3 regions of the Tahibacter sp. genome follow, and region 3 is predicted to be linked to each of the others. Evidence: predicted binding sites of a transcription regulator. Region 3 holds the regulator's gene; each other region holds the start of a gene.

Region 1 (5,284 bases), on a different contig from region 3:
CCGTGCCTCGCCGTCGACGAGCGTGCCTGCGACCTCGCCGCGCTGCAGACGGTGGACGACTGGCTGCCGCTGCTCGAGGGCATCGACGCCGTGGTCAACGCCGCAGGCCTGCTGCGCGACCGCGGACCCGACCGACTTGCCGATATCCACGAGCACGCGCCGCTCGCGCTCGCCCAGGCCTGCGTGCGCCGGGGCATCGCCCGTTTCGTGCAGATCTCCGCACTGGGCGAGCCGGCCGACGGCGAGTTCATCGCCTCCAAGCATCGCTTCGACGACGCGCTGCTGGCCCTGCCGCTGCAGGCCGTGGTGCTGCGGGCGTCGGTGGTCTACTCGACCGCGGGCTCCTACGGCGGCAGCTCGTTGCTGCGTGCGCTGGCCGGATTTCCCGGGTTTCTGCCGCTGCCCGGCGATGGGCGCTGGGGCTTACAGCCGTGTGCGGCCGAGGATATGGCCGAACTGGTGGTGCGCGCGTTAACGGCACCGGCCCGCGGCGTGTTCGAGATCGGCAGCCCTGCGCCGTTGAGCCTGCGCGACTATCAGCGGCATTGGCGGGCATGGTTGCGCGTGCCGGGACGCCGGGTCGTCGGCATCCCCGAGCGCTGCATCGGCATTGCCGTGCGGATTGGCGAATGGGTCGGGCGCGGACCGCTCGGTGCGGCGACCTGGCGGATGCTTCAGCGTGGCGTGGACATTGCGCCAGCGCAGCGGCAGCAGGTCATCGACGCCTTCGGATACGCTCCGCGCGCGTTGCCCGAGGTACTTGCCAGACGACCCAGCCAGGCGCAGGACCGCTGGCATGCGCGGCTCTATCTGCTCGCGCCGGTGCTGCGCCTATCGGTCATCGCGCTCTGGCTGCTCTCCGCATTGGCCGGGTTCATCACACCGGCGGCCGACATCGAACGTCTTGCGGCCGGCAGCTGGCTGGCGCAGACCTGGCCGGTCGCGCTCGCGCGCGTGGCCGGTTGCGTCGACCTGCTGCTGGCGCTGTGGCTGATGAGCGGCCGGCAGCCGCGCCGCGCGACTGTCGTGATGCTGGCTTTGCTGGGCACGTATACGGTGGCGTTCGGCGCGGCACTGCCGGTGCTGTGGCTGGATCCGCTCGGCGGTCTGGCCAAGAATCTCGTGCTGGTGCCGGCGCTGGCCGTGCTCTGGGTGCTCTCGGACAGGAGATGACGTGACGTACTTCTGGGTGAAATGGATACATATCCTGTCCTCCACTGTGTTGCTGGGCACGGGGCTGGGCATCGCGTTCGTCTTCTGGATCGCGCACCGTCGCGGCGATGTGCGCGTGATCGCCGCGACGGCGCAGACGGTCGTTCTCGCCGATGCTTGCTTCACCGCGCCGGCCGTCGTCGTGCAGTTCGTCACCGGTCTGTGGCTGGCCGACCTGATGCAGCTGCCGCTGAGCGTGTTCTGGCTCAAGGCGGCGCTGTTCCTGTTCGTGCTGGTCGGCTGCTGCTGGCTGCCGGTACTGTGGCTGCAACTGCGCGCACGCAATCTCGCGCGCGACGCGGCCGCCCGCGGCACCCCGCTGCCGGTCGCGTATCACCGCGTCATGCGCTGGTGGTTCTGGCTCGGCTGGCCCGCGTTCGCCAGCGTGATCGCGATCTTCTGGCTCATGGTCATGAAGCCGTCCTGACGGCAGCCGCTAAACGCACCTACAACGTGCTTAAATCAGGTATCGCGCACCAAAATCGTGCAGAAGATGCGATTTCCATCGTGCGGGATCCACACAAGTCATTGATATAAAACAAATTGCTGCGATGGCACACACCTTGCCATAGCTTGGTCAATCATCCATCCACCAGAGGCTCTATCCGCATGTCCGCCGACAAGGTTCTCAAGCTCATCAAGGACGACGGCATCGAATTCGTCGATCTGCGTTTCGCCGACATGCGCGGCACCCAGCATCACGTGACCTTCCCGGCGCACGCGATCGACGAAAGCACGTTCGAGGACGGCAAGATGTTCGACGGTTCGTCGATCGCCGGCTGGAAGGGCATCAACGAGTCGGACATGGTGCTGCTGCCGGATGCGGACTCGGCCGTGGTCGATCCGTTCTTCGCGCACAAGACGCTGGCGATCAACTGCGATGTGCTCGAGCCGAGCACCATGCAGGCCTATTCGCGCTGCCCGCGTTCCATCGCCAAGCGCGGCGAGGCGTTCCTGAAATCCACTGGCCTGGCCGACACGGCCTTCTTCGGCCCGGAGCCCGAGTTCTTCATCTTCGACTCGGTGCGCTGGCAGAACGACATGGGCAAGGTGTTCTACGAGATCCAATCGCAAGAAGCGGCGTGGAGTTCGAAGTACCGCTACGAGGAAGGCAATTCGGGCCTGCGTCCCGGCGTGAAGGGCGGTTATTTCCCGCTGCCGCCGGTGGATTCGTTCCAGGACCTGCGCAGCGAGATGTGCCTGGCGCTCGAAGCGCTCGGCCAGGTGGTCGAAGTGCACCATCACGAAGTCGCGAACGCCGGCCAGTGTGAAATCGGCACGCGCTTCAACACGCTGGTGAAGAAGGCCGATGAGCTGGCGCTGCTCAAGTACGTGGTCCGCAACGTCGCGCACAAGAACGGCAAGACCGTGACCTTCATGCCCAAGCCCATCGTCGGCGACAACGGCTCGGGCATGCACGTGCACCAGTCGCTGGCCAAGAGCGGCCAGAACCTGTTCTCCGGCGATCTCTACGGCGGCCTGTCGCAGACCGCGCTGTACTACATCGGCGGCATCTTCAAGCACGCGCGTGCCATCAATGCGTTCACCAACTCCACCACCAACAGCTACAAGCGCCTCGTGCCGGGCTTCGAAGCGCCGGTCATGCTGGCCTATTCCGCGCGCAACCGCTCGGCGAGCTGCCGCATCCCGTTCGTGACCAATCCCAAGGGCCGCCGCATCGAGATCCGCTTCCCGGATCCGATGAACTCGGGCTACCTCGCGTTCACCGCGCTGATGATGGCCGGCCTCGACGGGATCCTGAACAAGATCGACCCGGGCGCGCCGATGGACAAGGACCTCTACGACCTGCCGCCCGAAGAAGAGAAGAACATCCCGACGGTCTGCCACAGCCTGGACCAGGCCCTGGAAGCGCTCGACAAGGACCGCGACTTCCTCAAGGCCGGTGGCGTGTTCTCCGACGACTTCATCGACGCCTACATCGAACTGAAGATGCAGGAAGTCACCAAGTTCCGCGCGTCGACGCATCCGCTGGAATATCAGATGTACTACGCGATCTGAGGGCAGGAAAGACGGCGAAAAGAGAGAGAAGTGAGTCAAGCGGCGGCGTCGCTGCGGCCACTCGGTCTTGCCGCATTGCGGACGAAAACGTAGAGCCCGGCCCTCTCATCTGTCGGGTGTTCGACACAGCCTTCCGCGAAGTGTTCGCGGAAGGCGCTTGAGACGGTGAGGGCCTTCGATGCGGAATTCGCACGGCGGGCGGACGCAAAAAAATAAATAGAAAAACATACAACTAGAAACATCGCCGCGCGGACGCGCGGCTGTTCGGGGAAGGGCGGTGCGCGGGCTTTCGCGAGGCCTCGCGCGCCGGCCGCAGGATGCGGCGATACGGTCGGTCTTCGCCGCGAGCCAGGCGAGGGCGGAACCAAGGGGCGACACAGCCTCGGATACCCGGAGTGGAGCGGCAGGGACTGCCACCGTTGCGCCTGTGTGCGCGGCGGCCACCAACTCACCGAACGGGATCACCTTCATGCCTCGCTCTCCTGCCACGTTTCGCGTGGACGCCATCCTTGCGTCCGCGATCCTCCTCGCCGCCGGCTGCGCGCACGCCGGCACCAGCGGCACGCTCGCCCTGACCAGCGACTACCTGTTCCGCGGCCTGTCCCAGACCAACCAGGAGCCCGCCTTGCAGGGCGGCGCCGAATACGCTCACGACGGCGGCTTCTATGCCGGTATCTGGGGCAGCAACATCAGCTGGCTGTCGGACTATTCCAGCGCGTCCCTGCCGATCAGCAGCAGCGTCGAACTTGACGGCTACGCCGGCTGGCGCGTCCCACTCAGCGATTCGCTGAAGCTCGACGCCGGGGTCTACACCTACTACTACCCGGGCACCTATCCCCAGGGTTTCGTGCGCCCGTACACCACGGAAGCGTATGTCGGCCTGCTGTGGGGACCGGGTTCGCTGAAGTACTACCACGCCGTCACGAACCTGTTCGGTTTCGCCGACTCCGACGGTTCGGGCTATCTCGACGCCAGCGTCAACTACGAATTCAGCCCGGGCTGGGTCTTCAACGGCCACGCCGGCCGGCAGCGCGTCAAAGGTACCTCTGTTGCTTCGTATACCGACTGGAAGCTCGGCCTCACGCGCAACTTCGACGGCGGCTGGTCGCTGGCTGCCGCGTACGCGGACACCAATGCGGAGCGCAGCGTCTACACCAATGCCTTCGGCAACTTCCTCGGACGCTCGACCGGCACCTTGACCCTCACCAAAGCCTTCTAGCCAGGGAGTTCCGATGAAACTGATCGTTGCCATCATCCGGCCGTTCAAGCTCGACGACGTCCGCGAAGCGCTGTCCGAAGCCGGCGTCAGCGGCATCACCGTCACCGAGGTCAAGGGCTATGGCCGGCAGAAAGGCCATACAGAACTTTATCGCGGCGCCGAATACGTCGTCGACTTCGTGCCCAAGATCCGCATCGAGGCGGCCGTGCCCGACAGCCTCGAAGACATCGCGATCGAGGCGATCACCACCGCCGCGCGCACCGACAAGATCGGCGACGGCAAGATCTTCGTGCTCGAACTGCAGCATGCCGTGCGCATCCGCACCGGCGAATCCGACGACGACGCGCTCTAGCCAACCGGGGGAAACCATGACTTCGATACGTGATTTGCGCAAAGCGACGCTGCACGTCGCTGCCGGCTTGCTGCTGGGATGCTTCGCGACCGACCTGTTCGCTCAGGCCGCGCCCGTGCCGAACAAGGGCGACACGGCCTGGCTGCTGGTCTGCGCCGCGATCGTGATCTTCATGACCTTGCCGGGTCTGGGGCTGTTCTACGGCGGCCTCGTGCGGTCCAAGAACATGCTCTCGGTACTGATGCAGTGCGTGCTCGTGTTTGCCGTCGTCGCGGTGCTGTGGACCCTGTACGGCTATAGCCTCGCGTTCACGCCGGGCAATGCGTTCTTCGGCGGCTGGGACCGGCTGTTCATGAAGGGGCTGACGCCCGAGGCGAATGCCGCGACGTTCTCCAAGGGCGTCGTCGTGCCGGAGCTGGGCTATTTCGCGTTCCAGGCGGCGTTCGCCTGCATCACCTGCGCACTCGTGGTCGGCGCGTTCG
Region 2 (5,284 bases), on a different contig from region 3:
TCGCCCAGGTAGCGCCAGGCAAATTTGCGCGGTCCGCCGTCGCCCAGGCGCACGGAAATGTCGCCCATCCTGCGGCCGAGTTCGCGCATCTCCTTGCGCAATTCGTCGAGTTCCGCGCGGGCGGCGGCTTCCGCGGCAGGCGTTGCGTACGCCTCGGCATTTGCCATGGCGCCGGCGTGTGTCGCCGCAGCCTCGGCGTGTGCCTCGGCGCGGGCTTTTGCTGCCGGTCGCGCCGCTGCCGCCGCTTCGGCCCGGGTGGCCGGTTCGGCCGCGTGCGCCACGCCCAGTAGGGTCATGGCAATCATCGGAAAAATGGATTTCATGGCATTCCTCACAAAGTATTCCAGGTGTCAGGCGCGGCCGCGTATCCGTTCGCGGCCACGCCGGTGCCAGCCAGGCTGTAGGTGGTGCGGACCGCGGCGAGATCGCGCAGCAGTTCCACGCGATCGCGCCACAGCGCTTGCGTGTCGCTGCCGGTGTCGCTGCCGGCGGCCAGTTGCAGGTCGATCAGGCCGATCATGTCTTCGATCTCGGTCGCGGCCATGAGGCTGCGACCATCCAGCGGGGTCTCGTCGGCCTTCAGCGTGCGCAGCCATTCCTCGATGCGGCCGGATTCGCTGCGAAGTGCGGCCAGTTCGGCCGTGCTGTCTGTCGGGACGTTCGCGCCGGAAGTGGCTGCGATGCTGCCCGTGGACGTCGTGGGTGGTGGTGCGACCGCGTCGCGGTTCATCGGAACCAGCGCGATGGCGAGCAGCGCGAGTCCCGCGGCCAGTGCCGCGGGCACCCAGAGCCTGCCGCGGCGCGGGCTAGCCGGGCGCGTCCGGGCGGCCGCGCTGCGGCGTGTGGCCGGATCGCCGCTCGCATCGGCATGGACAGTTTCGAGCGCGGGGAGCTCACCGACCGTGGCGGTGTCGCGCACCAGTCCCTGCGCCCGCAGGCTTGCGGCGAGGGCATCCCAGCCGCCGTCTGGCGGCGTCGCCAGCGGCAACTCGCGCAGGGCGCGGCCGACCGTCGCGGCGTTCAGGTCGGTTGCGGATTGGCGATCAGACATGGGTTCGACTCCGTGGTGCTGTCCAGGAAACCGCGCAGGCGTGCAGTGCCTCGGGCGACCTGGGATTTGGAGAAGCTGACGCTTTTGCCCAGGGCATCGGCGATCTCCGGATGGGAATAGCCTTCGACGTGATAGAGCCAGAGCACACTGCGCGTCAGCGCCGGTAACCGGCTCAGCGCCTGTTCCAGCACGAGGCCGTCGGCATGCACCCAGGGCGGCGGCGCTTCCGTTTCGATCTCGTCGTAGCTCGCGTCGAATTCGATGCGCCGGTCCTTGCGCAGACGCATCAGCGCTTCATTCAGGGCGATCTGGCGCAGCCAACCCCAGAACGGCGAATCGCCGCGGAACTGGTCGAGGCGCTGGAACAGCTTGAGCATCGCGTCATGCAGGATCTCTCGCGCGGCGTCCGCGTCATTGAGCAGGCGCAGCGCCAGGCTGTAGACGGGCCGCTCGAACAGGCGGTAGATCTGCTCGAAGGCGCGCAGCTCGCCGCGCTGGGCGCGTTGCAGCAGGCTGTCCGGCACATCGATGGCGAAGTTTGATCGGTCCACGGTCGGTCTGGATGCGGGTGGCCGCGCAATGGTCGCAGGCGGAGTCCGCGTAGTGGGGCCCGGAAGCCAAAGCCATGGGCGCTACGGGCACCGTCCGCATCTTCCTCGATACCGGGCCGCGCTGTCCGTCGGCCTGTCCGCGGACAGGCGTACGTCCCACGATTTTCGCGTAATTGTTTGATAAATAATGAAATAATGATTTGGCACGGGTGTTGCTGAAACGGGTCCATACCGAACCGTTCCGCTGCGGCGGACACCGACTCGACCCGGAGCACCTCAGATGATTCGCGATACCTCGGCCCAGGACAGAGCCATGAGCAACGCCGTAGCGCCGACCCGGCGCTACTGGAAATACGCCGTCGCCGCCGGCGTCGTCGTCCTGCTCGCGGCGTGGATATTGCCGGGCATGACCCGCATGCTGGGTTCGGGCGCTTCCTTCAGCAGCGAGCGCCTGCGCTTCGCCGAGGTCAAGCGCGGCAACCTGACCCGTGACATCTCCGCCCAGGGCCGCCTCGTCGCCGCGGTCAGCCCGACCCTCTACGCGCCGAACGGCGGCATCGTCACGCTGACCGTGCAGGCCGGCGACAAGGTCGAGAAGGAACAGGTGCTGGCCGAAGTCGTCAGCCCCGAGCTCAGCAACCGGCTACAGCAGGAACAGGCATCGCTGCAGAGCGCGGAGCTTGCCGCCGAACGTACGAGCATCGACAACCGCAAGCAGCAGTTGACCACGCAGAAGGCCGTCGATCAGGCCGAGATCGACCGCCAGACCGCCGCGCGCGAAGTCGAGCGCACGCAGAAGGCGTTCCAGCTCGGCGCGCTGCCGCAGCTGGACGTGATGCGCGCCAAGGATGCGCTGCAGAAAGCTGAAATCACCCTCGCACACGCCAGGAAAGACGTCGCGCTCGAACGCGAAAGCCTGGATTTCGAACTCAAGACTGCGCGCCTCACGCGCGATCGCCAGCGCCTGCTCGTCACCGACCTGCAGCGGCAGGTGGACGAACTGAAACTGCGTTCGCCGGTCGCCGGCCAGGTCGGCCAGCTGCTGGTGCAGCAGAAGGCCAACGTCGCAGCCAACGCCGGCATCCTGACCGTCGTGGATCTTTCGGCGATGGAAGTTGAAGTGCCGGTGCCGGAAACCTTTGCGCGCGAACTCGCGATCGGCATGCCCGCGCAGATCCAGAACGCCGGCCAGACCCTGACCGGCGAACTGTCCGCGGTCAGCCCCGAAGTGGTCAACGGCCAGGTCACCGCGCGCGTGCGCTTCACCGGCGAACAGCCGGCCGGGCTGCGCCAGAACCAGCGCATGTCCACGCGCATCCTGATCGACGAACACCCGAACGTGCTGATGGTCGAGCGCGGTCCTTTCGTCGATTCCGGCGCCGGCCGCGTCGCCTACGTCGTCGGTAAGGACGGCATGGCCGAGCGCCGCGCGATCGAAGTCGGCGCGACCAGCCTCAACGCCGTGGAACTGGTTTCCGGCGTCAAGGAAGGCGACCGCCTGATCATCTCCAGCCTCGACGAATTCAAGGGCGCCGAGCGAATCGCGCTCGCGCGCTGAACCGTGCCGCTCCCGCCTGTCACCTTTCCATTTTTGCTCCACGCCAGGGACTCAACGCCATGCTCAAGATGAACCACCTGTCCAAGGTTTACCGCACGCACCTCATCGAGACTCATGCGCTGCGCGATTTTTCCATCCATGTGCGCGAAGGCGAATTCGTCGCGGTGACCGGGCCGTCCGGCTCGGGCAAGACCACGTTCCTCAACATCGCCGGCCTGCTGGAAGAGTTCAGCGGCGGCGAGTTCTGGGTCGACGGCGTGGACGTGCGCGGCATGAACGACGACCAGCGTTCGCGCCTGCGCAACGAGAAAATCGGCTTCATCTTCCAGGGCTTCAACCTGATTCCCGACCTGAATCTGTTCGACAACGTCGACGTGCCGCTGCGTTACCGCGGCTTTTCCGCCGCCGACCGCAAGCGCCGCATCGAGGAAACGTTGTCGCGCGTCGGCCTGGCCTCGCGCATGAAGCACTACCCGGCGGAGCTGTCCGGCGGCCAGCAGCAGCGCGTCGCGATCGCGCGCGCGCTGGCCGGCACGCCGCGCCTGCTGCTGGCCGACGAACCCACCGGCAATCTCGATTCGCTAATGGCGCGCGGCGTGATGGAACTGCTCGAGGAGATCAACCGCCAGGGCACGACCATCATCATGGTCACGCACGATCCGGAGCTGGCCGCGCGCGCGCAGCGCAACGTGCACGTGATCGACGGGCAAGTCACCGATTTCGACGCCGAGCCGCAGCTGCGCGTGCCGGCCGGTAACGACGCTGCCGTGGCCCTGGCCTGAGGAATGCCGATGTTCACCTATTACCTGCAACTGGGATTCCACAGCCTCAAGCGCAATCCGCTGCTGACCGCGCTGATGGTCTTCGGCATCGCGCTGGGCATTGGCACCAGCATGACCAGCCTGACCGTGTTCTACCTCATGGGCAGCGACCCGATTCCGTGGAAAAGCGACAAGCTGCATGCGGTGCAGCTCGACAACTGGAGCGCCGAGCAGCCGTACCAGCCGCCGAACGAGCCGCCCGACCAGATCACCTACCTCGAAGCCAAGGCGCTGATGGAAGCGCGCAAGGCGGACCTGCAGACCGCGATGTACAAGGTGGCCTGGCCGGTGCAGCCGGAGAACCCGGAGATCAAGCCGTTCTCGTCGCTGGGACGCGCGACCTATACCGATTTCTTTGCGATGTTCGAGCCGCCGTTCAAGTACGGTCGCGCCTGGGACGCCGCGCAGGACACCCAGCAAGGCCGGGTCGCGGTGCTGTCGAAGGAGATCAATGAAAAGCTGTTCGGCGGCCAGGACAGCACCGGCAAGCGCGTGCGCCTCAACGAGATCGAGTACACGGTCGTCGGCGTGCTCGACACCTGGAAGCCGCGCGTCAAGTACTACGACCTGACCATCGGCGCGTTCAACGATCCCGACGAATACTACGTGCCGTTCACCACGGCGATCGAGCTGAAGACCCAGCCGAGCGGCAACAATTCCTGCTGGGCCAATTCCAAGCCGGGTTGGGACGGCTATCTCGCGTCCGACTGCGTCTGGATCCAGTTCTGGGTGCAGCTCGAATCCTCGGCGCGCGAAGAGGAGTACATGACCTTCCTCAACAATTACGTGAGCGAGCAGAAGAAGCTCGGCCGCTTCCCGCGCCCGCTCAACAACCGCCTGCCCGACGTCAACGAATGGATCGAGGCGCAGGGCGTGGTCTCGCGCGACGCGCAGATCCAGGTCGGCCTGTCGTTCGCCTTCCTCATCGTCTGCCTCGTCAACACGGTCGGCCTGCTGCTCGCGAAGTTCATGCGCAAGTCGACCGAGATCGGTCTGCGCCGCGCGCTCGGCGCCACGCGCCGTCAGCTGTTCGCGCAGCATCTCGTCGAGGCCGGGGTCATCGGCATCAGCGGCGGCCTGATCGGGCTCCTGCTGACCTGGTTCGGCCTGATGGCGGTGCGCGCGCTGTATGCGGGTCTCAACAACGTTGCGCGGCTGGACTGGGTGATGGTGCTGACCGCCATCGCGCTGTCGGTCGTCGCGGCGGTGCTTGCCGGTCTGTTCCCGACCTGGCGCGCCTGCCAGATCACGCCGGCAGTGCAACTGAAGACGCAATGACCGGCGATACCTGATCTGGTGCTTT
Region 3 (5,284 bases):
CTGCGTATGCCCGACCGACTGTCCGACCACCTACGTGACCGCGCCGCCGCCATCCGCCTTGCCGTGTTCGATGTGGACGGCGTGCTCACCGACGGACGACTGTGGTATTCGGAAGATGGCCGCGAGCTCAAGGCCTTTCACGTCCACGACGGGCTTGGCCTCAAGCGACTGCTCGCCAACGGCATCGAAGTGGCCATCATCACCGCGCGCATGAGTCATCTCGTCACCGAACGCATGGCCGAACTCGGTGTCGCCCACGTCTATCAGGGGCAGAAGGACAAGCGCGCCTGCCTGCACCTGCTCTGCGAGGCGCTGCAGTTGCCGCTGCAGCAGGTCTGTTACACCGGCGACGATCTGCCCGACCTGCGCGCCATGCTCGCAACCGGCTTACCCATCGCACCGGCGAATGCACATCCATGGGTGGCCGAACGCGCGCACTGGCAAACCCGGCGCAACGGCGGTGAAGGTGCCGCGCGCGAAGTCTGCGATCTGTTGCTGCACGCGCGTGGCCTGGCCGACGCCGAACTGGCGCATTGGCTCTGATGGGCGAGCGCAGTCTCCACACGATCCTCGCGCTGGCCGTGGCGGCGGCGCTGACCTGGTCGCTGTTCTGGCTGTTCCGGCCGGCCGAAAAAGAGCCAGCCTTCGTCGGCCCGCCACGCTCGAACTACACCCTCGAGGATTTCCAGCTCAACGCACTCGATGAAAACGGCGAGCTGAGTTTCACGGTGGCCGCGCCGGCGCTCGCGCGCCGCAATGACGATGGCTCGCTATGGATCGATGCGCCTGATTTTCTGATCGCAACGGCCAAGGGTGAGCCCTGGAAAGGCAAATCGCAGTCGGCCTTCGTCAACAAGGACGGCACACACATGCTGCTGGCCGGCGCCGTTGAGATGCATCGCGAAGCCAGCGCCGAAGCCGGCGCAGCGCGCGTGGACACGCGCGACGTCGATGCCTATCCGAAGGAGAACCGTCTGCAGACCGCTGCCGCCGCGACGATCACGCAGCCGGGCTCTATACTGCGCGGCACCGGCATGAAGGCCGATCTCAACACGCACCAATTGGAGTTGCTCGCCGATGTCCACGCTTCGTTCGCGCGCAAGCGCAAGCCTTAGTCTTGTTGCGCTGCTGGCGCTGGCGGCACCGGCGGCACAGGCGCTGAAGTCCGACGCCGACCAGCCGCTGGAAGTGGCGGCCAATCATTTCGCCACCAACCAGAACAAGCACCTCACCATCCTCACCGGCGCGGTCAAGCTGACCCGCGGCACGATGAAGGGCGAATCCGACAAAGGTACTGTCTACCAGAACGACGACGATGAGATCAGCCGCGTCGTGCTCGAAGGCAAGCCGGCGCGGATGCAGCAGCAGCTCGATGGCGGCGGCCTGATGCGCGCCACCGCGGCGAACATCGACTACGACACCGACAAGTCCACCGCCATCCTCACCGGCAATGCGGTCGTGATCCAGGAAGGCCGCGGCGAATTTCGCGGCGAACGCATCGTCTACAACACCGAGAGCGGCGAGCTTACCGGCGAAGGTAATTCGGGCGGCGGCATCACGATGAAGATGCAGCCCAAGCCCAAGGCGGAACCCAAGCCGGCCGCCAAGGACAAACCGCAGTAATGCTCAGCGCGACGGGGCTGAAGAAACGCTACAAGCAGCGTGAAGTCGTACGCGATTTCTCCTGCCGCGTGGACCAGGGCGAAGTGGTTGGCCTGCTCGGTCCCAACGGCGCCGGCAAGACGACCTGTTTCTACATGATCGTGGGACTGATCGGTGCGGACGCCGGCAGCATCCGGCTCGACGAGACCGACATCACCGCGCAGCCGATGCATGCGCGCGCGCGTCTGGGCCTGGGCTATCTGCCGCAGGAAGCATCGGTGTTCCGCCGCCTCAGCGTTGCCGACAACATCCTCGCAATCCTTGAACTGCGTCCGAAGCTGGGCGCGGCCGGCCGCGCGGCGGAACTCGAAAAACTGCTCGATGAACTGCAGATCAGCCATATCGCGCAGCAGAAAGGGGCGAGCCTTTCCGGCGGTGAGCGGCGTCGCGTGGAGATCGCGCGCGCGCTGGCCGCGGAACCGCGCTTCATGCTGCTCGATGAACCGTTCGCCGGCGTGGATCCGATCTCGGTCGGCGAGATCCAGCGCATCGTGCGCCATCTCAAGGAACGCGGCATCGGCGTGCTGATCACCGATCACAACGTGCGCGAAACCCTCGGCATCTGCGATCGCGCCTACATCCTCAGCGAAGGCAAGGTGCTGGCCAAGGGCGCGCCGGCCACGATACTCGCGAACGAGCAGGTGCGCGAAGTGTACCTGGGCAAGGAATTCCGCATGTAACGTGCGATCGCGGCGCGGAATCCACAGCGCCACAGATGCACATTGACAAAAGATTCACGCCACCGGGGCGCGTCCGCACACGGCGCGAGGTGGACAAGCTGCCAAATCCTCTCCCAATCCGGCGCCATACGCAAGTTGCTTGCGACCTGCCGCTGCGCGGTTCCCGTCGACCGTTTTCCGCATTAGGATGGCGTCACGGGCCTTTCGCACCGTCGACTGTATTCCTGCGAAACGCGCCGCAACGGGACCCCTGATGAAGCCAGCGTTAAATCTCCGCCTGCACCAGCAACTGGCGTTGACTCCGCAACTGCAGCAGGCGATCCGCCTGCTGCAGCTGAGCAGCATCGAGCTGGAGATGGAGCTGCGTGAAGCGCTCGAATCCAATCCGCTGCTGGAACTCCCCGACGAACCGGGCGAACCCGCACCGGCCGAGGCCGAGGCCGGTGTCGATGCACCGCCAGTGGAATTCCTTGACACCCGCAACACCAGCAGCAGCGAAACCGCAAGCAGCGACAGCGGCGACGCGCGCGAGGCGGACGAGGACCGCTTCGAATCGCTGGACATGAACTTCGACACGCCCGCGCGCAACGCGCCGTCGGACGACGAATTCGAAACCCAGGAGCCGGAAAAGCAGGACCTGCGCGATCACCTGCTTTGGCAGCTGAACCTCACGCCGATGTCCGCGCGCGACCGGGCGATAGCCGTCGCCATCATCGAGGCAATCGACGACGACGGCTATCTGCACGAACCGATCGAGGCCATCCAGCAAGGCCTCGACAGCCTGTATCAGGTCGATGCCGACGAGATCGAAGCGGTGCGCCATCGCGTGCAGCGCTTCGACCCGCTCGGCGTGGCGAGTCGTAACCTGCGTGATTGCCTGCTGGTACAGCTCGACTCGTTCGAGACCGATGTCGAAGGTCTTGCCGTGGCCCGGGCCATTGTCGCCGATCACCTGGAAGTGCTGGCCAAGAACGATCGCGCCCGCCTGAGCCGCAGCCTCAAGGCCGGCAGCGACCAGATCGACCTCGCCGTGCAGCTGATCCGCGCTCTCGATCCCAAACCGGGTTCCAGCGTCTCCAGCGCAGCGCCCGAATACGTGGCGCCCGACGCCTACGCCTTCCGCCATCACGGCCAATGGCAGGTCAGCCTCGCCCCGGGGTGCCAACCGCAGCTGGCGATCAACCGGCACTACGAGTCACTGATCGCCCGTGCCCAGCGCGACGATGCCTCGTACCTGCGCGGCCAGTTGCAGGAGGCGCGCTGGCTGATCAAGAGCCTGAAGACGCGCGCCGATACGATACTCAAGGTCGCCCAGTCCATCGTGAAGGCGCAAAGCGCGTTCCTCGATTTCGGTCCCGAGGCGATGAAACCACTGGTACTCAAGGACGTTGCCGAGGAAATCGGCATGCACGAATCCACGGTATCGCGCGTGACGACGCGCAAGTTCCTCTATACGCCGCGCGGCACCTTCGAGTTCAAGCACTTCTTCTCCAGCGGTGTCTCCACGGTCGACGGCGGCACCGCCTCGGCTACGGCGATCCAGGCCATGATCCGAAAGCTCATCGAGGCTGAGCCGACCGGCAAGCCGCTGTCGGACCAGGGACTGGCCGAGGAACTCAACCGCCGCGGCATCAACGTGGCCCGCCGCACGGTCGCCAAGTACCGCGAGGCGATGAATATCGCCGCCTCCAACGAGCGCTGCCGGCTCAGCTGAGCCGCTTGAACCTGCGGCCGGGAACCCCTATGCAGGACACAGGTCAACGCTAACCACACTCTTTCGCACGAAGCCTAATGCATCGTTTCGTGCCGACCGCGTTCCGCGTCAGGAGCGCTCTACCGTAAGGAGAAGCACCATGCAGATCAATGTCAGCGGCCCCAAGGTTGAAGTGACGCCGGCCCTGCGCAGCTATGTCGAAAGCAAGTTCGAGCGCATCCTGCGCCACTTCGACCACCTCCACGACATCGGCGTGACGCTGAACGTTGAGAAGCTCGTGCATAAGGCGGACGCGACCATCCATGCGGCTGCCGGCAAGATCATTCACGCGGAAGCCAGCGCCGACGACATGTATGCCGCGATCGACGCGCTGGCCGACAAGCTCGACGGCCAGATCCGCAAGCACAAGGAAAAGCTGACCGATCACCACAAGAGCGAGGCGCTGCGCGCCGCCGAGCGGATTGCGTAAGGCGAGTGAAAAGCACAGAGGCGCGAGAAATGAGTGAGTGCTTTACGCATCGCGTCCCGCGGCGAGCCCAGCATCCTCCAACGACCTCCTAACACCTTGAAAATATTGCGTCAGTTCATCGAGAGCCGGGCTTCTGCCCGGCTTTCTCGTTTCTGACTCCTCTAACCTCTTCAATCACATTTCCTCCCTCGACCAATTTCTACCGCACTGCGGCAAAACCCGCGCTATGATCCGCGACCTTCGCGACTACCTGTCCGGGCGGCATGCGCTTCAGCGATCTCCTGACTCCCGACAGTGTCGTCGCCGATCTGCAGGTGCGATCACGTGGCGCGCTGCTGGAAGCGCTGGCCCAACTCATGGCGCCGACCGACCAGGCCCTGTCTGTCCTGGAAGCCCTGACCGAACGCGAAGGTCTCGGCTCCACCGCGCTGGGATCCGGTTTCGCACTTCCGCATGGACGCAGCGCCGTGCTGGCAAAGCCCCGTGCTGCCTTTGTCCGACTGATCCGGCCGGTCGCGTTCGGTGCAGCCGATGGCCGGCCGGTAGATCTGTTCGCGGCCATAGTCACCCCGAACCACTTCACGACCGGGCACCTGGCGCTGCTGGCCGACATCGCCACGCGCGCATCCGATCCGCCGACTCTCGAGCGTCTGCGCCGGGCCGCCGATGCCAGCGCGCTCCATGCCGAACTGGCAGAATGGGGCGAGCTCGCCTGATCGCCTCCATGGATCCACTGACCGCCCGCCAGCTGTTCGACAG

The links. The regulator sigma-54, encoded in region 3, starts transcription at its own class of promoters, with help from an activator protein. The targets are predictions, from matches to a motif close to TGGCACGNGCNTTGC.
Region 1: a site for sigma-54 is predicted at 1,765-1,779, ahead of glnA (type I glutamate--ammonia ligase). Genes of this name have one in related genera too.
Region 2: a site for sigma-54 is predicted at 1,804-1,818, ahead of RUU78_RS15025 (HlyD family efflux transporter periplasmic adaptor subunit). Genes of this name have one in related genera too.

What each region holds. Positions count from the first base shown of each region.
Region 1 covers NZ_JAVTWC010000101.1:94,761-100,044, reverse strand. The annotation lists gene RUU78_RS17355 (SDR family oxidoreductase) at 1-1,173, shown strand, start outside; gene RUU78_RS17350 (DUF2269 domain-containing protein) at 1,175-1,639, shown strand; gene glnA (type I glutamate--ammonia ligase) at 1,822-3,231, shown strand; gene RUU78_RS17340 (TorF family putative porin) at 3,701-4,450, shown strand; gene RUU78_RS17335 (P-II family nitrogen regulator) at 4,464-4,802, shown strand; gene amt (ammonium transporter) at 4,819-5,284, shown strand, end outside.
Region 2 covers NZ_JAVTWC010000086.1:29,355-34,638, reverse strand. The annotation lists gene RUU78_RS15040 (PDZ domain-containing protein) at 1-323, opposite strand, end outside; gene RUU78_RS15035 (hypothetical protein) at 332-1,051, opposite strand; gene RUU78_RS15030 (sigma-70 family RNA polymerase sigma factor) at 1,021-1,602, opposite strand; gene RUU78_RS15025 (HlyD family efflux transporter periplasmic adaptor subunit) at 1,883-3,160, shown strand; gene RUU78_RS15020 (ABC transporter ATP-binding protein) at 3,220-3,942, shown strand; gene RUU78_RS15015 (ABC transporter permease) at 3,952-5,259, shown strand.
Region 3 covers NZ_JAVTWC010000028.1:74,982-80,265, forward strand. The annotation lists gene RUU78_RS06635 (HAD family hydrolase) at 7-543, shown strand; gene lptC (LPS export ABC transporter periplasmic protein LptC) at 543-1,115, shown strand; gene lptA (lipopolysaccharide transport periplasmic protein LptA) at 1,078-1,623, shown strand; gene lptB (LPS export ABC transporter ATP-binding protein) at 1,623-2,342, shown strand; gene RUU78_RS06655 (RNA polymerase factor sigma-54) at 2,596-4,056, shown strand; gene raiA (ribosome-associated translation inhibitor RaiA) at 4,196-4,525, shown strand; gene RUU78_RS06665 (PTS sugar transporter subunit IIA) at 4,789-5,241, shown strand; gene hprK (HPr(Ser) kinase/phosphatase) at 5,250-5,284, shown strand, end outside.